Regions from separate parts of the Staphylococcus sp. Marseille-Q1834 genome, predicted to be linked through region 4. Evidence: riboswitches for the same ligand, from Rfam matches in the RefSeq annotation. Region 4 holds a riboswitch; each other region holds the start of a gene.
The links. Region 4 has a riboswitch for thiamine pyrophosphate ahead of LIX58_RS05965 (3-oxoacyl-ACP reductase). Riboswitches for the same ligand answer to the same signal wherever they lie in the genome.
Positions count from the first base shown of each region.

Region 1: it holds a riboswitch for thiamine pyrophosphate, as region 4 does, so the genes downstream of both, LIX58_RS00800 (ECF transporter S component) here and LIX58_RS05965 (3-oxoacyl-ACP reductase) in region 4, are expected to answer to the same signal.
Region 2: it holds a riboswitch for thiamine pyrophosphate, as region 4 does, so the genes downstream of both, LIX58_RS05025 (long-chain fatty acid--CoA ligase) here and LIX58_RS05965 (3-oxoacyl-ACP reductase) in region 4, are expected to answer to the same signal.
Region 3: it holds a riboswitch for thiamine pyrophosphate, as region 4 does, so the genes downstream of both, thiC (phosphomethylpyrimidine synthase ThiC) here and LIX58_RS05965 (3-oxoacyl-ACP reductase) in region 4, are expected to answer to the same signal.

Region 1 covers NZ_CAKASN010000001.1:133,014-138,137, reverse strand. The annotation lists gene purD (phosphoribosylamine--glycine ligase) at 1-295, shown strand, start outside; gene LIX58_RS00810 (energy-coupling factor transporter transmembrane component T family protein) at 356-1,165, opposite strand; gene LIX58_RS00805 (ABC transporter ATP-binding protein) at 1,158-2,561, opposite strand; gene LIX58_RS00800 (ECF transporter S component) at 2,574-3,149, opposite strand; TPP riboswitch at 3,236-3,336, opposite strand; gene graF (glycopeptide resistance-associated protein GraF) at 3,475-3,609, opposite strand; gene auxA (lipoteichoic acid stability factor AuxA) at 3,760-5,055, shown strand.
Region 2 covers NZ_CAKASN010000001.1:996,462-1,001,585, forward strand. The annotation lists gene LIX58_RS05015 (SDR family oxidoreductase) at 1-155, opposite strand, end outside; gene LIX58_RS05020 (acyl-CoA reductase) at 176-1,609, opposite strand; gene LIX58_RS05025 (long-chain fatty acid--CoA ligase) at 1,620-2,687, opposite strand; TPP riboswitch at 2,758-2,857, opposite strand; TPP riboswitch at 2,957-3,055, shown strand; gene LIX58_RS05030 (ECF transporter S component) at 3,157-3,729, shown strand; gene LIX58_RS05035 (DUF308 domain-containing protein) at 3,829-4,341, shown strand; gene LIX58_RS05040 (3M3SH-releasing C-S lyase) at 4,487-5,124, shown strand, end outside.
Region 3 covers NZ_CAKASN010000001.1:1,010,834-1,015,957, reverse strand. The annotation lists gene rarD (EamA family transporter RarD) at 1-18, opposite strand, end outside; gene LIX58_RS05120 (hypothetical protein) at 184-846, shown strand; gene thiC (phosphomethylpyrimidine synthase ThiC) at 962-2,698, opposite strand; TPP riboswitch at 2,885-2,988, opposite strand; gene LIX58_RS05110 (zinc ribbon domain-containing protein) at 3,095-3,310, opposite strand; gene LIX58_RS05105 (hypothetical protein) at 3,468-4,238, opposite strand; gene LIX58_RS05100 (PadR family transcriptional regulator) at 4,244-4,567, opposite strand.
Region 4 covers NZ_CAKASN010000001.1:1,203,099-1,208,222, reverse strand. The annotation lists gene LIX58_RS05975 (5,10-methylene-tetrahydrofolate dehydrogenase) at 1-994, opposite strand, end outside; gene LIX58_RS05970 (solute:sodium symporter family transporter) at 1,091-2,683, opposite strand; TPP riboswitch at 3,075-3,176, shown strand; gene LIX58_RS05965 (3-oxoacyl-ACP reductase) at 3,305-4,054, shown strand; gene LIX58_RS05960 (LLM class flavin-dependent oxidoreductase) at 4,148-5,124, shown strand, end outside.

The DNA of each region.
Region 1 (5,124 bases), 1.1 Mb from region 4:
CTTCCAATGGCATGATGACTATGTCGTAGGCGTTATGCTAGCATCTAAAGGTTATCCAGGTAGCTACGAGAAAGGTGCCAAAGTCACAGGTTTCGAATTAAATGATAATTATTTCGTTAGTGGCTTACGTAAAGAAGATGATGCTTTTGTTACTTCAGGAGGCAGAGTTTTATTAGCTATCGGAAAAGGGGAAACAATTGAAGAAGCGCAAGTTGCAGCTTATAGTAACGTCGAAAAAGTAAAAAGCGATAATTTATTCTATCGTCATGATATTGGAAATAAAGCGTTGAAATAAAGGTATTAATAAAAAAAGAGAGCGTATCATATTTTGAGTGATACGCTCTCTTTGTGTGCTTTAAGCTGTATATCCTGATACACGTGCATCTGTAATACCGGTAATAGGTAAGTACTGTGAAAGATAAAATGCAATGATTAAAATGGCCACAACGCAGATTACAAATAAAATGTCTTTATAAGAAAAAGGTGCTTTGTAATAATACGTTCTTGGACCATCTTTAAAGCCTTTTGATTCCATTGCCACAGATAATTGATGTGCACGACGGATATTTTGACTTAAGATTGGGATTAATAAATGTTTGAGACGTTTAAGTCCTCTATAATTTGAAGCATCTATCATTTGATAACGCATTTTTAGTGAACGTCTCAATTGAATGAATGATGTAAAAATGAGAGGGACCATTCTAATCGCAGCCATAAACGCATAAGCGATTTTAGGTTTAACTTTTAAATGTTGCATTAAACTATAAAAAATCATGACAATTTGCGAAGTTAAAGCGATTAAGACACCAAACATAGAAACAGTTATTGTACGTAGAGATAAATGAAGTCCTCTAACGATACTTTCTGTACTAACTTGAATAATTCCCCATTTAAATATCATGTGGGTACCATCGCCATATAAAATCATAAATAAAGAAGACAATAATGCAAATAATGAAGATACAACTATAAATGAACCGGTAATTTTAAAAGCAGTGCCATTAAAAGCAAGTAAAAAAATGAACATTAATAATGTTATATAAATCATATAATCAAAATTATGAACAAAGATAACAAAGAAGAATAAAGATACTCCAAGTAATAATTTAGTGATGATATTGACATCATCAACGAATGTGTAATGTTTTTTCCATCGTTCAAACATGAAGTTCACCTGCCATCTCTTTAAGTTGTCCATTTTCAACGTTTAATCGACGAGTTGGGTAACGGCGAATAATTTCCGGATCATGGGTAACCATAATAATTGTTTGTCCATTAGAAACGCGTTCTTGAAATAACTCTATTAATTGAAATGTATTATGACTATCTAAACCAAATGTAGGTTCATCAAGTAAAACGACATCAGCTTTTGAACTTAGAGCGGTTGCTACACTTAAACGTCGTTTTTGGCCCATTGATAATTCAAACGGATGTTGCTCTTTTACATTCTCTAAATGTAAGAGTTTTAATAATTGTTGAGTTTCATTATCTGCTGCTTTTCGATCTAAATGATTGTAATGAATATTAATTTCATCATAGACAGAATTCGTAATAAATTGAAGTTCTGGATTTTGATAAACTAGATACATGTGTTTAGCAGCATCCTTAATTTTTTTCAATTGTTTATCTTGATAGAACATTTGTCCTCTATATTTAATTAATTGAAGAATAGATTCTAATAGAGAAGTCTTTCCAGCTCCATTTTTACCAGTAATAGTAATCCATTCTCCCGGATGAACACTAAAATCATCTACAGCAAACAATTTATTTTTTCCACGAATAATTTCACCATTTTTAAAATCTAATAATACTTCATTTTTATTAGGCGATAGTGATTTTGACTTTGGTGCGTGTGCCCAGGCATGAGGATGCCAAACTCCATATTCTGTAAGTAATGCTTCGCAATTTTGAAGTATGTAATCAGGTGTATCATCTGCGATAATTTCACCTTCGTAATTCATTAAAATAACACGGTCAACATATTCCCAAATATGTTCCACTTTATGTTCCACAATAAGTACAGTTTGATCTGTCCACAAATGGATTAGTTTTTTCCATAAATCTGCTGTAGCATCTACATCTAACATAGCAGTAGGCTCATCTAAGAAAAGTGTGTTCGCTTCTTGAAGAATTGTTTCTACTATTGCCAATTTCTGTTTCATACCGCCACTTAAGTGATTAACAAAGGTATCATCTGTAACATTTAAATCTACAGAAGCAAGGGCATTTTCAATTTGTTGATCCATTTCATGACGAGGCACTTGTTTATTTTCAAGTACAAATGCTAATTCTTCATATACTTTAGGCATACAAAATTGTGTGTCTGGGTCTTGAAAGATTACACCAGATTGTGAATCGATTTCTAATTCATCATACTTCATAGGAAGTTCAATAAGATTAGGAACGATTCCACTTAAAACATTAAGCAATGTGCTTTTACCAGATCCAGAAGGACCTAGTAAAAGCACTTTTTGTTTATCTTTAATTTCTATATTTAAGTTATCGAAAATTTTTCGATTACCATTTGGGTATTTTAGGCGTAAATTTTTAACTCTTAACACATGAATTTCCCCTTATAGGTTGTCGTAATCTTTTTGAGAAGCAGGGCGGAATAATTTGGTTACACCAGTTTGATCAAGTGCTTTAACAATTAACCAAGATAATATTCCTGAAAGTACAATTCCGCTAATTGCTCGGAAAACTATAAATAACACTAAGTTCCATGTAGCTACATCTTTTAAATAACCATAGTAATAATCAACTGGGAATGATATTAATGCAGTTGCTAAACCAGCTAAAGCAGCTACCATTAATGAACGTGATTTATATTTGAAAATAGCAAAAACAATTTCACAAGCTAAACCTTGTAAAACTGCGTAAACAATAGTCGGAATATCAAATTTCCCCATTACGATTGTTTCACCAGCTCCAGCAGCAAATTCAGCAATTAAAGCAATTCCTGGTTTAGGAATGATTAAATATGCTACTACAGCAGCCATGAACCATACACCATAAGTTAATTGCTCTAAATGAATCCCTGCTACTTGAGCAAAATTATATGGTAACCACCATAAGTTATAAATAATTGCAAATACAACAGCAATCAGCACCGTTACTAAGATTTCTGATAGCTTTAAACCTTTTGACATACTACTTCCTCCTAAAAAACGCACAACCCTCCGTAGAAAGTTGTGCGTGAATTTAAATAAAATGCATTATGTATGTATTACAATTATTTATATTAGCGACACTTTCCTACGCTAGCTTTTAACTAGATCAGGTTCAAAGGGTTCGAGGATACTCCTCATCTCAGTATACACACCCCTAGTGCGTTGAATATTTAATTTAACTTAAATGTATGACTTTTAAGAAATATTGTCAAGATGCTTTTAAATTTAAATATATTTTAAAGAAAAAATTGAAAAAATAAAAACTACCAGTCAATGAATAATTGACTGGTAGCAAAAAATTAAATTAATCTAAAGTATCTTGAACATCTTGCTTAGTTTGCTCTAGATCGTCAGTTTTTTCTTCTTTTTGTTCTTTTAATTTGTCTTCAGCTTCTTTAGCTTGTTCAGCTGCTGTTTTTTTAGCATCTTCGTTTGTCATCATACAACACTCCTCGTTGAATAATTGTTACATCTATTGTTTACCCAATAAAAAGTAGGTTAAACTTAAATAGGTCTAGAGAAGTATTTTATTTTTTTATTAAAGACAAGATGAAAATCTTCATATATAATAAATTTTGAGGTGAACAGTATGTCTTTTCTTAAGAAACACACCGAGATTATCTATAGTTATTTAATCGGTATCGTTTCACTCTTCACGGGTCTCATTATCCTAATCAATTTACCTTTAATTAAACAACTAAAAGATAAAAATAAAGCTGAATTAAGGATACATAATTTATGGGATTTTCTTAATGCATTCTTTAGTGAAATAATTAGAGTGATGAGTAGATTCATAGGCAACTTTCCTATTATTAGTGCAGTCATCATTATTTTGTTTGGTATTCTTTTAATGTTAATTGGTTATACATTATATAGAACTACGAAATATGATTACGACATCTCAATTTTCTTTTTAGTTATTGGAATTCTATATTTCCTTATTACAATTACATTAATGACGCAAGTATATGGTTTTTGGGCAGTGATTTTCGTCATTCCATTTGTTATCCATACAGGCTATATCGTCTATAAAGATGAACTTTATAGCGAAAATAGAAAAAGTCACTATCTATGGATTATTGTTTCATATGGTATTGCTTATTTAATTACTCAAATTTCTTTATACGGCAAAATTGACGCAAATGAAATTGCACCAATTGATATTTTAAGTGTAGATACTTTCTTCTTAGTGATGTGGCTATTAGCTCAAGCATCTATTTGGAACTTCTTATTCTTAAGAAGATCACTTCCATTAACTAAGGAAGAATTAGGGGAAGAAGAACCAGAATTATCAAGAACTACTAAAGGAAATGTATCGACTCAATCTAAAGTTCATTTCAAACAACTTCAAGATAAAACATCAGAATATGCACATAAGACGAGAAGAAGTGTAGACTTAGAAAAAATTAGATCTAAACGCGATAAATTCAAAAGTAAATTTAAAAATGTGTTTGATATTCAAGAAGACGATATTCCTAATTGGATGCGTCGACCTAAATGGATTAAACCAGCGTATGTAGAAATCTTCTGTGGTTTTGTTTTATTCTTATTTACATTTATAGAATTTAACAATCGAAATTCATTATTTGTGTCTGGTGAATGGCAATTATCGCAAACACAATATGTTGTTGAATGGGTAACATTATTATTACTAATGTTTATTATCATTATTTATATAGCTACTACATTCACACATTACTTGAGAGGTAAATTCTACTATTTACAACTCTTTATGATTAGTATTTTATTCTTTAAATTACTAACAGAATTCATTAACATTATGCTTCACGGTCTGCTTTTATCAATATTTATCACACCGACATTAATCATTATGTTAATACCAGTCATTATTGCCTTTACGCTACAGTTAAGAGATCGTCCTTAATATCATCACGTATATGATTAACTCCCTTCAAAGTTTTAAAAATGAAGAACTTTGAGGGGAGTTATTTTA
Region 2 (5,124 bases), 210 kb from region 4:
TTGCACTCCTGAACTGTCTGGCTTGCAGCACTATTATTTGTTTTGTAATTAATTATGACTGTTGCTTTTTCTTTTGCGAATGCTAACGAAATTGCACGACCAATGCCTCTACTTCCACCAGTAATTAAAATAACTTTATTTTGAAAATGATTCATTAAATTCAATCCTTCATTCACTAAATTTCATATTCTACATAGTTTTCACTGTCACTTAATAAATCTTGTTCAATATCTACATAAGAAACTAAATCTTTTAGATTAAAACCGCCATCGTGATGCCATCCTTCTTCAGGTAGAGTCATTGATTTAAGACTAGTAAAACGACTGACTCCAGTACAAGATAGCTTTTCACACCAATCAAATACTGTTTCTTTAGAACCTGCTATCCCTATAGTTTGTATGTATTTTCTATAAGGAGTTATTAATTGTACTAATTCATTTATGCAATTAAATGGCATGATTCGAATAAAACGATTTAAAGGGGTAGGGTAAAAGAGGTGATTTTCTTGATAAACTACTACCCATGAGGATTTTTGATTTTTGTATAATTTTAAATTGTCCTCAAAAATTGATTGTGTCTCAATTTCTTTAATTCTTTGAGCACGTTCTATACTCTCTTCTAAAGAGAGTGGACGTAAAGGATATTGTTTCTCTAATTGTTGTAGGGCGCTACTCACCATTTGAGCAAAATTTTTAGGACTAATTTGAGCACTCTTTTGTACAAATATCATTTGTGGAGAATAGCATCCTTGTTGATCGTATCGCATTATTTCTAAAGCTAAGTTTTTAGCGTTCTTTTGAACTTTATTAGATTTTAAAGCTTCGGGGCTTACTATAGCTAAACCTACTTTTTCGCCATAACTAAGAAACTTTTTAGTAATAGGAATACGTTTAGAAATTTTATTTAAAATCTCATTATTTCCATATCCCATTATGATATCTGAATGATTGATGGCAATATCTTCTAGTTCAGTATTGCCTCCAGGCCAATAAATAATTGCTATACTATTTCCAATAATTGGGTCGATTTCAGTTAAAAGTTGAACAAACCAGCTAGCAATAAAAGGCTCAGACTTAGGTAACTTACAAATACTTCCAGACTTAACTATTAAGCTGCTGATTAGACTCCATAAAGGAAGGCCTGGAACATTACCGGACCATATGTGAGTGATAATATCTGGCGCAATGGCCTTTGAGAATCCCCCTTTATGATTAGGAACAAATTGCTCTAAAATATTAGGATTATAAAAATCTTCTGATATGAACTGCTGAAGTTCATATTTTCTGAAAGTAGTTAAGTATTTAGTAAATCCTACTTTAAGAATTTCTGAACTATAGCCAGTAATTTGAGGTATTATTTCATCAATACTTTTTCGCCATTTAGACTGTGAATCTAAAAAAATATGAATAGCTGTATCAATTAAATTAATAATTTTAGTAGTTGAATAATTTTGTAAATTTATTCTATTTTCTTTTATTTTAGAACAAACGAATTCTAATTGAGCTTTAGTCAAATCAGGTACTAAAGCAGTATAATTCTGAAATTTGATTTCTTTATAGCTTAATTCGTGACTGTCTATAAAAGGAACATGTCCTACTTTTAGCTTCATATGTATCTCCTTAATTTTTAGAATTTAAAAATTCTTCAACAGCTAATGAGCAACCTTTTGCTAATGCTCCTTCAGTTCTTCCATGTAAAATAAACCCTTCTTGAGTAGGCTCTCCAACATCTTCCATCATTATTGTTGCAACAGAATTATAGTTTGCTAAATCATAATGGATTAAAATACCTTTTTCATTATAAGCAACATCTTCCATGGTCATAGGGTTAACCACACGACTTCGACACCAATGAGGTGCGAATTTAATTGATGGAGAGGTTTCATTTCCTTTGTCATAAAATTGAGTACTTAACTCAGTGACGCCATACATATTAATACACATATCTTTTGGAATATTAAATAGATTTGATACTTTATCGTAAAATTCTTGTTGAGGTAGCTCTTTTGAGCGATTTTTGTAACCTCCAGTATCTAATACTCGGCTACCTACAGGTAATTTAAAAGCTAAATTATGCTCTTCTAGATATTCTATTAAGTGAACAATGCTGTAACTCGCTCCTAGTAAAGCAAACGGAGTTTTATGTGCTTCAGATTGTCTTAAAGCTTTAATGAGTTCAGAATATTGAATTCCATTTTTATCTATATAAGTAGCACTATTTACCGTTCCAAATGTTGACTTTGCAACTTCAAGGTAATGAGCTAATGAAGAATTCGGTAATTCTTGAGGAGTAGGGAATAATATAGACATTTCAATTTTACTACAATCTGAAAGGAACATTTTTTTGAAAAAGGAAGTCATAGCTAAATCATAAACATCTAAATCTTTATGGTAATTCTTACCTTTAATTCCGCTAGTAGTACCACTAGTCATATAGACAAATTGAGCTTCTTTAGGTGGTATAGCACTAAATGTTGCATGTTTGAAAGCATTAATTGGTACAGCTGGAATATCTTTCCAATCGTTAACTGTCTGAGGCGTTTTACCTTGAGATAAGCAAAATTTTTGATAGTCATGGTTTTCATTATATTGAAACTCAAATAGCTTTAAAGCAACTGTAGGGAAATCATTTGAGCTTCCATATTCAATAAATTGATAAATATACTGTTTGATTTGATCAAAGGTCATTTATATCTACTCCTTTATAATATAAAAACAGAGAGACACAATTATAGTGCTCCCTGCTTTAGTGGATATTATCTATCTAAAATCACTTTCCTACGTTGGTTTTAGCCATATCAGGTTCAATGGTTGAAGTTATCAACTTCTCTCAGCAAATAGCACCCATAGTGATATATAATTTTAGTCTTATTAATATTATATTGAAATGTGAATTAAATATCAAAACTAATTTTTGACAAAAAAATAAAAGAAAACTATATTTAAATTAAGGCAGATATAAGTACTAGGGGTGTTTTTAAACTGAGATGGAGCAATCCAAACCCTTCGAACCTGAACTAGTTAGCACTAGCGTAGGGAAGTATATATCAATAATAAAAATATATACTTTTTTATATGCGCAAACTATCTAGTTAGATAAGTTTGTGTTTTTTTATGTACTATTCTCTGCACAATTGTGTAAAGGAGTAAGAAAACGTTGAAAAAGTTAAGTCTGGCAGACATATTAGTTACTGTTTTAATTAGTTTTATTTTTGGATTAATTTATAAAGGTGTAGGATTAACTGTGGCAGCGTTAAAGCCTTTAGGACTACACTTAGATCAAATAGCCTATGGACTTTGGTTTATCGCTGCGGTTGTAGCATTTCTAATAATTCGCAAACCTGGTGTAGCTTTATTAGCAGAATTAGCTGCAGGAGCTGGGGAGACAATTTTATCAGGTGATATCAATATGTCTATATTATTACATAGTTTAGCTCAAGGCTTGGCATGTGAAATTATATTTTTAATTTTTAAATATAAATCTACTAAACTAGCAGTGGCTATGTTAGCTGGTGCAACTGCTGGAATATTTACTATACCAGTTGATTGGTTATTCAATTATTTGGGAGAGTTAGCAACTTGGAATATAATTTTGCTGTACACGATTAGAATTCTAAGTGGAACATTTTTGTCAGGTGCATTTGGATATTATATTGTAAAAGCACTAGAAAAAACAGGGGTGACGAATCTATACCGAAGTTCCACTAAAGATGATATTGATGCATTATAAAATATATCACTTTAATATTTAAGTATTATTTATTGTTACCAAGTTATAACTTGACTATACTTAAGTTATTGTTTTTGTTAGTTGGAAGGAGTTATTATATTGTCACAAAACAACGGCAAATTGAAATGGTCAAGTTTGATTATGGGAACGTTGCTCCTTATAGTAGCAATTATTATATTTAGCTATCCTGTAAAGAACTTTTATACATTAACTTGGTTAATCGGTTTATTTATTTTTATTAACGGTATCATCCAACTGTTATTCAGACGCGCGACGAAAGCGTTAGCTGGAGGCGGTACAGGTTTAATCATTATTATTGGTATTATCGATATCATTTTTGGGTTATTAGTAAAGTTTAACGTAGGCGCAAGTTCTGAATTCTTCGTCTTCATGTTCGCAGCATGGTTTATTGTAAGTTCAACTATTGGTTTATTTACAATCTCTCATCAAAATCGCTTACGATTTTTATCTATTATTGTCAATATACTAGGTCTTATTTTAGGAATTCTCTTACTATTTAATCCAATGATGGGTATGATCTTCGTATCATTAATGATTGCCTTCACATTCGCAGTACTAGGCGTCACTTATGTTATTGATGGCCTAGCTTAGTAGAGTCTAAAAAGCTATTTTCTCAGTATTTGGGGAAATAGCTTTTTTAAATAGGTGGCTATAATGCTCTTTTTTAAAAAAGTGAATTTAAAAATAATAAGTATTAAAATGATAATTAAGAAAATAAATTTCAGGAGGGGATACTTTGAATTACAATTTTGATGAAGTTATAGAGCGTCGCTATACCAATGCTATGAATGTGGAAGGTTACAAAGGTTATTTATTTGGAGATGCTGACGTTTCAGATATAGCAGATAATGATGAATTGATTCGCATGTGGGTTGCAGATATGGACTTTGCCACACCAGAGGTAGTTTTAGATGCTATACGTGATAGATTAGATAAAAAAATTCTAGGCTATACTAATATTTTTGGCTCAGAGTATTATGAAGCTTTCGTTTCGTGGACTGAACGACGTTTTGGTTATACTTTTCCTCAAGAACAACTCGTCTTCTCTCACGGCATTGTGGCTGGCCTCATAGAATTAGTAAATTATATTTGCGACGAGGATGACAAAGCCTTAATCCTTACGCCAAGTTATGGGCCATTCAAAATGGCATGCGACAAAAATAATGTGTTGCCTGTTTATTTACCACTTATTAATAACAATGGATATTATGAAATCGACTATGAAGATGTCTGTAAAAAAGTAGAAACAGAAAATATAAAACTGTGTATCTTTGCTAATCCACATAACCCAACAGGTAGAGTATGGTCAGAAGATGAGTTACAACAATTAGGAAAAATTATGCAAGACAATGATGTGTGGGTCATTTCAGATGA
Region 3 (5,124 bases), 190 kb from region 4:
TTCAGCATTAGAATCCATCTTTCAACCTCCTAGCTGTATAACCCTGGAAATATGTAATAAGTAATATATCTATCGTATCAATAGTTAAGATTATTGAATACAAAAATTGCTCAAAATTTTAAAACTATATTATTATGTAAAATCGGGTAGTATGTAGTAAATGAATTATAAAGGAGATACAGCATGGATAAAATATTGAGTTTTTTAATTATCATGTGGATGTCAACGATTGGTTTACTTAAATTTTTATATGCTCATTTTAGTTTTCCATTATTAATTCTTTTAGTTATTTTGATATTTTATCCTCAAATTAAAAATATTCTAATGGATTTAAAGAAATTCACTTTTAATTGGAAAGATACAACTTTAGTATTTGAACGAGAAAAAAACGAAACAATAAATGACCTTAATAATCTAGTTAAACTTAAAATTAGTGAAGAAGGTAAATCCTTATTATATGAAGGACATAGAGGTGGACCCTTAAAATATCCAAATAAAAAGGATTATTTATATAAAGGTGAATTAACTATAAACAAAGACTTTTTCATGCATGAAGTTAAAAAAGAAGGTAAACTTCACGTAGTCAATGAATTATACAATTGGTATGAGATTAATCGAAATCAACATTACAATGATAATTTCAGAGGAGCAATTTTAGAAGAAAATAATCCAGTAAATATTAACGCTGATAGAGCTATAAAAAGATTTTATTTATTATGTAATGATGTAGATGATATAGACGATTTTATTAATTTAGATGATATTGATAATTATAGAATCGCTATTTTTACGTTCACAGATACTATTGAAGCTATGACAAAATATGCACAACAAATGGGTACTTAATATATTATATTTTAGACATCCCTACCTCTAACTTCACACAACCCGAAGTCTTACCCAGTGTTTTAAAACTAAAAAAGCAGTGACTTCGAGAGCCACTGCCATAAATCATTTTGTATTATTGATAGATTTTATTGCCTGATTTTCTAAACTCTTCAGCTTTTTCTTTCATACCTTCTAATTGCTCTTTATAAGAGTCACGAATGTCATGGGATAATTTCATTGAACAGAATTTCGGACCACACATACTACAGAAATGCGCAATTTTCGCAGCTTCAGATGGTAAGGTTTCATCATGGAATTCTCTAGCACGTTCAGGATCTAATGATAAGTTAAATTGGTCAATCCAACGAAATTCAAAACGTGCTTTACTAATTGCGTCATCTCGCACTGTCGCGCCTGGTAATCCTTTCGCTAAATCAGCCGCATGTGCTGCGATTTTATAAGTCACTACGCCATCGCGAACATCGTCCTTATTCGGTAAACCAAGATGTTCTTTAGGTGTTACGTAACATAACATCGCTGTGCCATGACTCGCTATTTGAGCTGCGCCAATAGCAGACGTAATATGGTCATAAGCTGGTGCGATGTCAGTAACTAAAGGTCCTAATGTATAGAATGGTGCTTCTTTACAATAGACATCTTCTAAGTCTTGGTTCTCTTTAATTTTATGCATTGGAATATGCCCAGGTCCTTCAATCATGACTTGTACATCATGCTTCCATGCAATCTCAGTTAACTCACCTAGTGTTTTAAGCTCTGCAATTTGGCTTTCATCATTCGCATCATAGATAGAGCCCGGACGTAAACCGTCTCCTAATGACACGGCTACATCATATTTATTTAAGATTTTACAAATATCTTCAAAATGGGTATATAAGAAACTTTCTTCATGATGTGCAAGACACCATTGCGCAATGATTGAGCCCCCGCGTGAGACAATGCCTGTTAAACGGTCGACAGTTAATGGAATATAATGTAACAACACACCGGCGTGAATTGTGAAGTAGTCGACGCCTTGTTCAGCTTGTTCAATAAGTGTGTCTCGATAGACTTCCCAAGTTAAGTCTTCAGCTATCCCATTCACCTTTTCCAAAGCTTGATAAATCGGCACGGTACCGACTGGCACTGGTGAATTACGAATTAAATATTCGCGAGTAGAATGGATATTCTTGCCTGTCGATAAGTCCATCATCGTATCTGCGCCCCAATGAATGGCCCATACCAATTTCTCGATTTCCGCTTCGATTGATGAAGACACAACGGAGTTACCAATGTTCGCATTAATCTTAACTTTGAAGTTCTTACCGATAATCATCGGCTCTGATTCAGGATGATTAATGTTATTCGGAATAATCGCACGTCCTCGCGCAATTTCATCTCTAACGAATTCTGGATCCACTTGTTCACGAAGCGCAACAAACTTCATTTCTTTCGTAATAATGCCGCGTTTCGCATAATGCATTTGCGTTACAACTTTATCTTTCATTGCACGTTTCGGTTGATAATGAAAAGGGTGCGCCACATAGTTCTTGTGTCCATCTTTCTTAAAGCCATTATCAATCGATTGAATCTTGCGTCCTTCGTAACTTTCAATGTCCTCACGTTCCACAATCCATGAACTTCTAAGTTTAGGAAGTCCTCGATTAATATTTACCTCGTAATTCTCATCGTGGTATGGACCTGCTGTGTCATATACAACGACAGGTTCATTCTTGAAAGAGCGATTCTCAAGTTGCGTATCCGACAATTCAATTTGTCGAAATGGTACTTTGATATCAGTGTCTTCTCCTTGTTTGAAAATACGTGTGCTTGCTGGAAAATTCTTTTTAAATTTAATTAATTCTTGTTTCATATACATAACCTTTCTAAGACGCTAGGGTTATCTCAGATGACTGATATAAAATTGCGCACAAAAAAACATTCAGCTAAACACTGAATGCATAAGAAAATAAGCGAAAGTATATTAAACAAATGTATGTATCTCAACGTATTAAAGTAGAACACGGAAGAACCAAGTTCCTTTAATACCTCTTAGTTTAAATGTACTCACTTGCTTCCCTACGCTAGTACTAACTAGATCAGGTAAAAAGGGTTGGAGCCTTAAACTCCTTTCAGCCACTTAAAGCACCCCTAGCAGATGATATTGTATTACAAGCATAATTATACCAAACGTGTCATATTACTACAAATTAAGATTTGTTGTGTACAGAAAAAACAGTGACTTTATTAGCCACTGTCAAAACTTCGCTTATCCACCAAAGAATAAGTCAATAATGTCACTTGTTCTATTATTATCGACTTTATAAAACTCTGTATAACCACAATTTTTACAAGTAATTGTCTTAAAGTTGTTATGTTGTACATCAAACATCTTTGATAAACCTGAACCTGTTGCAGATAACGTGCCTTCTTCCACTTCCGTATGACCACATTTTACACAACCATTACCTTGATTCTCAGACATAAAATCACTCCTTAAATGACTTCTTATCATTCTTATAACCTATAATGCAATGTTTAAGCATTAAACCTTAATACAAGTCTTTACGAACTCTTATAAAGCGCGATTTAATACTCTTTATTAAAATATTATCTTCAAATCAACGCTAGTAAATAATACTTTAATTCTTCTCTTTGCGATTAGTGTAATAAGCGTGAACAAAAAATGCTACTTGCATAAGCGCCAATAAAATGATTGATGCTGTGAGTGATACGATAATGAATTGGCTGTCTGAATGATTATGCGCTCTAAATAATTGGCCAATGATGTTGGGTAGGCAAACGATGAACGCAATAAGTGCGAATATTTTTTGTTTAACGATAAAGCATGCAATCATCACTATTGCGAGTAATACGATGCCTAATATAATACTTTGTGTTTGTGATAAAGTTGCAATTGTATAAATTGGGTAATGCTTTGAGATATAGGTACTTAAAATCATAAGTCCAAATATGATTGCGCCACCTATAAATGCAAATAGATAAACTTTCTTTTGCTCGCCGTATTTAATAAAGATTTTTTTCAAAAGAAATAGCGGAGCTATAATACTTATTACGAATATGAAAATCACGTTTAAGATATAGCTTACCGTTAGCGAGAATTCTTTATCAAATAAGTCCGGAATCGTGTAGATTGCGAACATAAAAATTGCGAAATAAGTAAGATACTTAGGTAAGCCTTTAGTAAAACTCATTTCTTTGGAAAAGTTATCTGCATACTCTTTCACAGGCGTGTTTAAAATACCGCTAACATCATCGCCATTTTGCTCTGCTGTTTCAAAGTGATCTTGTAATTCATCACCAATTGCATGTACTTCTTCTTCGTCTTTACCTCTAAATAATAATTCAGCTTTCAGTTTAAACAAGTAGTCTTCTTGTTCTTTACTTAGCATCTTCATCACTCTCCGAATAAATTATTCATTCCTGAGTTGAGATAACTCCATTTTTCTTTAAAACGTTGTAACTCTTCTTTGCCACTTTCAGAAATAGTGTAATACTTACGTTTTGGTCCGCCGTTGTCTGATTTGCGAGTAGTTGTATTCACATAGCCTTTTTTACTTAATCTCAGAAGCACTGGATAAATACTACCATCGCTTATTTCAGGAAACTGATTTTCTTTTAATTTCTCTAAAATTTCATAACCATACGTTTCGCCTTTTGCTATAAGTCCAAGTATTGCGCCATCTAAAAGCCCCTTCATCATTTGATTGGATACTGACATGTCATCACCTTTTTATTAACTATCTTATAATATAAGATAGTATATTATAAAAAAGAAGTCAACTATCTTACGTTAAAAGATAGTGACTCTTAAATAGTTGCTAAATTGCAGTTTATTAATTTTTATTGGCTCTTACTTTCAGTTTTTAAAAAGATGAAATAAATTTTATTTTTATCTTATAAAAAATATATACAAATGCGTTAATAGGATTATACTAGAAATGTATCACATAGAATTCCATATATGTGATGAATAAATATATGAAGGTGATGCCATGCTAGCAATGCTAGCCGTGTCCATTGTAGCTAGTATAATTAGTCATTTAGTGATTAAATTTTTAGATAGTTTAATCGCTAAGCTAATTAACACGTTACATAAGTGACACAACAAAAAACCCCCAGCAGCTTTGAGGAGCCTGGGGGCTTTTTCATGCTAGTAATGCTAGTTATGTATATATTATATTTCATGTTGTGTAATTTGTAAACTTAAAATCATAATATTATCCCAACTCACCCCTTACAATGAGATTTTAAAGGCATATTATAAGTAAAATAAAA
Region 4 (5,124 bases):
CTTCGTCTTCGACTGTAGACCCCATCGCTCCAGCTAATAAACCTAATGATGATACAAACCATAGTAGTCTTAAATAATTTCGAATAGTAAAATCTGGGTTCGCACTTGTCCAATTATTAAATAAGCTTACAGGTACAAATAATGAAATACTAATTGATAATAAGACATATAAAATGACATAGTTCATCAATGTAATTACGATTAATGTAAGCATTGTCGTAGCATTGTAGATATAGCGATAGACACGTTGAGATTTCGATGTTTTACGTTCAAATAGTTGGTGCGCATAAAGTAACCAACCTGCCATACCAATAACAGCAATCATCATTAACACAATAAAACGATAAATAGAATATTGCACACTTAATTCCCATGGCATTGAGAAGATAGATACATAAGTTCCTGTCGCAAATGCTACGGAAATAATCTTTTTAAAGTTAAAGATATTCTTCCACGGTTCATTCGCCCGCGTTAATCCTAGTATAAGTTGAATCCATCCTAATACGATGAAAGGATTGATATAACGTTGTTTTGTACTGTCATCCTCACTAGGCTCTACCGCTTTCGGACGGATAAAAAGTGACACATTCGGATGTGATTTAGGCTTATTGTAGTACAACTGTTCAATTAATGAGGTAATACTTTTAACTAATTTGCGTTCTAAATTGACCCAGCCTAATGAAGGCATCGATAACATGGCAACCTGTTGTTCATTGTCAAAGTCACTAATTACAACTTTGTTACCTGAGATACTTGGTAAGTCGGTAATACACACAACGATATCCCATTCATATTGCTTTTTTAACTCGATAGCTTTGTCTATACTTTCGTGTACATCCTCTGCTGAGCCGATTAATAAATCAACCTTGGTTTCGAAATGCCACTCAGTGTTGCTATCAATATGTTGTTGCAGTAAGGCTTGTATCTTGGGTATCGCACGGTCGACATGTTTGCGTGCCACACCTGGCGAAGGTACGAGTCCAATTGTGTACATTAGGTTGACTCCCTCCTTTTTCAAAAAAATAAACGAAAGGTGTACGTTTAAAGGTAAATTGCATCTTTAAACGTACACGCTATACATGAATGTGCTTTATTTAGCTAGCACTAATGGTGAGAAGATGATATAAATAATCACGACTAAAGCTAAAATGATACTACCGGCAATATAGCGATATTTCCAAGGTGTGATGTCCACTTTAGCGTTATTAGTATTTAAGTCAAATTCGTTAGATGGTTTCAATTTATTGAAAATAAGTACAATGATTAAATCAATAAAGAAGATGACACTAAATGTATAGAGATAATTAATTTGTGGGAATGCCAAACTTACAATGACATATAAAATAATATGTGTAAACAGTGCTATTTTAGCACCTAACTTAGAGGTACGTCTAGAGAAAAATGCTACGAGTACTAATGCAAGCACAGGCATACTATAAACACCATTAAATTGTTGAACAATCGCATATAAACCACTTGGGAATAATGAAATGAATGGTGACAGACCAACACAGATAGCACCAATAACAACTGTCGCTACGTGCCCTACGCGGGCAATGTGTTTATCTGATGCTTTCTTACCAAAGATGGGTTGATAGAAATCGTATGTGAATAATGTCGTTGTACTATTTAATGAACCAACAAATGAACTTAGTATTGCACCAAAGATTACGGCACCAAAGAGACCTAATGACCAATCTGGTAAAATGCTTTGGATAAGTGCTGGGTAGGCATTATCGTTTTTATCAATACCACCATTGAAATAATTATATGCAATGATACCAGGAATCACTGTGAAGATAGGTCCAAATATTTTAAAGATACTTAAGTAAATGGCACCTTTTTGTGATTCTTTTAAGTTTTTAGCGGCTAGTGCTTTTTGAACAATCATTTGATTTGCGCACCAGAAGAATAAGTTATTGAAAAACATACCAAAGAATAATGTTGGCCATGGTACGATATTTGAATTTACTGCTCCGAATGCATTCAGTTTCTCTGGAGTATGTTGAACGATATGATCGAAACCTTTGACGAATCCACCATCGCCCACGTGATGTAAACCAATTAACGTTACGATTAAACCGCCAACGATTAAGCCGATACCGTAAATGGAATCACTGAATGCGCTAATAGATAAACCACCTACAAAGAGGTAAAGTACCCCAATAATACCGATTGTTAGTGAAATAATAATCGTCGCTGTTGTGTCACTTACGCCTAAATAATCTCCCACGTAGAACATTTTATTAAATACTAAAGAACCTGAGTATAAGACAACTGGCATAAATGACACTACATGCGTAAAGATAAATAGGATGGATACAAAGCGTTTCGTAAATGTATCGTATCTCATCTCTAAGAATTCAGAAATGGTAGAAACACCATAGCGTAAATATTTAGGAAGGAAGACCCATGCTAGTAAGACGACCGCTACGGCAGCAGTAATCTCCCACGCCATTACCTCCATGCCTTTACCATAACTTTGACCATTTTGACCCACTAGTTGTTCCGTCGATAGGTTGGTCATGATAATCGTTGAAGCAATGGTGAAACCTGTTAAGGTATTGCCTCCCATAAAATAACCGTCTGCGCTATCGGTTTGTACTTTTTTCGAGCGCCAATACGCATAAATACTAATGCCGATAACTACGCCTAAGAATAATAGGACTGCTAGCCAATTCATACTTCTTTCTCTCTCCTTATAAAAAATTTATAAATTGCAATCATCATTCATTCTTTGCAATAAAAAAACGTTAAATCCTCACTTGCATTCAACGTTTATATTTCCTTTTTTAGATTGAAAAATGAATAAATCTTACTATATGGCGCACATATACATTAAAATAATTTCCAATACTTTTTTTAATCATAAAACTTGTTCGTTTTTAATTTTAATAACTTTTGATAAAGTTTACAAATCAACTTTTAATTAATTTAGATTAATTAACCTATGAAATTTATAATACGACGCTCATTTTTCGGTTGAAAATGAAAAACTGGAGCAAGATGACCTACTATATACAATTGCCTTGACTTCTAAATTTAAAAATTATACATTGTAAATATAGTATTAATATATGCACTAGGGGTGTTTTTTAACTGAGATGAGGCATGTCCTCGAACCCTTTGAACCTGAACTAGTTCATACTAGCGTAGGAAAGTGTGGGATAAATTTTAGATGATAATAGGGATAACACGTGTGTTAATCTCTTGCTTATATATACATATCTATTATTTACGCAACTTTCCTAACGAAGGTTGCGTATTTTTTTACTGTAAAATCAAAGTGATGGAGGCTCGTGCAATGGCAAGAACAGTATTAGTAACAGGCGGCGGCCGTGGTTTAGGCGCAGTCATCGCAAGAACATTAGTGTCACAAGGATTTCAAGTTGTCATTAATTACAATAAGAGTAAAGAAGCTGCTGAACAGTTAGCAACCAAATTAGGCGACAACGCAATCACACTACAAGCAGACGTGACACAACGTGAAGAAGTGGACCGTTTAGTGAAAGAAGCAACAGCTCACTTCGGACAAATCGATGTAGTAGTGAACAATGCATTAGTTAACTTCAAGTTCGATCCCGTTGCTCAAAAAGCATTCAAAGACTTAAGCTGGGAAGATTACCAACAACAAATTGATGGTACGTTAAAAGCAGCATTTAACGTTGCTCAAAGTGTAGTTCCTCAATTTATCGAACGTAACGCTGGTAGCATCATCAGTATTGGTACAAACTTATTCCAAAATCCTGTTGTCCCATATCATGAATATACAACTGCAAAAGCAGGTTTAATTGGTTTCACACGTAATATCGCTGCTGAATTAGGTCAATATGGTATTACAGCTAATATGGTTTCTGGTGGTTTATTAAAGACAACTGACGCCAGTGCAGTAACCACACCAGAAGTATTTGACTTAATCGCTCAAACAACACCTTTACGTAAAGTGACAACACCTCAAGATGTGGCAAATATGGTAGCGTACTTAAGTTCTGAAGCAGCCAACGGTATTACAGGACAAAACATTACAGTTGATGGCGGTTTAACAATGAACTAAACCACTTAGAGTTAAATGCGACGTTTTCATTAAGCGCATTATTCTCTATTTAATCAAAATCCCAACAACAAACTGGAGTGTTAGTGATTCATTATGACGAAAGAGAAACAGCAATTACACATTGGTATTTTAATTTATGGGTGTGGTCACCATCAGGCAGCTTGGCAACAACCTTACTCAAGTGTTGAACGTCTTGGTGATATTACCTATTATCAAGAGCTAGCTCAACTTTCTGAGCAAGGACTATTTGACGTCGTCTTCTTTGCGGATAATCAGGCCTTCAATCCAGGTTTCACCACGATGCCGAGTTTCTGGTTTGACCCCCTCATTAACTTAACAGCTATTTCCCAAGTGACACATCATGTCGGTTTGGTGCCCACTATCTCGAGTACATTTTCAAATCCATTCACGGCAGCGCGTCAGTTATTAAGCTTGGACCATATCACTGGCGGCCGTGTCGGTTGGAATTTAGTAACTTCTATGACAGACGTGGAGGCTCAGAACCATAGTATGGAGGCATTGCCTGAGCATGCTGTTCGCTATGAAAAGGCGGACGAATTCGCCCGCGTCGTTAATGGATTGTTTGAGTCATGGACTACGGAAGACTTTCAACCTCATCGTGAAGCTGGGACGTTGATGGATACGACAACGATACAACCGCTTCACCATAAAGGTAAATATTTCCAAGTACGTGGGCCACTAACAACACCACAAAGCCCACAAGGAAAGCCAGTTGCTATGCAAGCAGGCGCATCTGACCAAGGTATTGCGTTGGCTACGAAATATGCAGATGCCGTTTATTCAGTATCATGGAATTTGAAACAAGCTCAACGCTACCGTGAAAGATTAGATGCTCAAATGAAACAAAACACAGATAACCCAAGATACATTAAAGTCTTTCCTGGATTAGTAACGTATGTAGGGCGTACACGTGAAGAAGCGGAAGCTAAGAAAGCAGAGCTAGATGCTTTACTTCCCGTTGAAACGGCTTTGAAACAGTTAAGTTTCTTTGTTCAACAAGATTGTAGTAATTGGGAACTAGACCAACCCGTTCCCGAATTACCCCCACT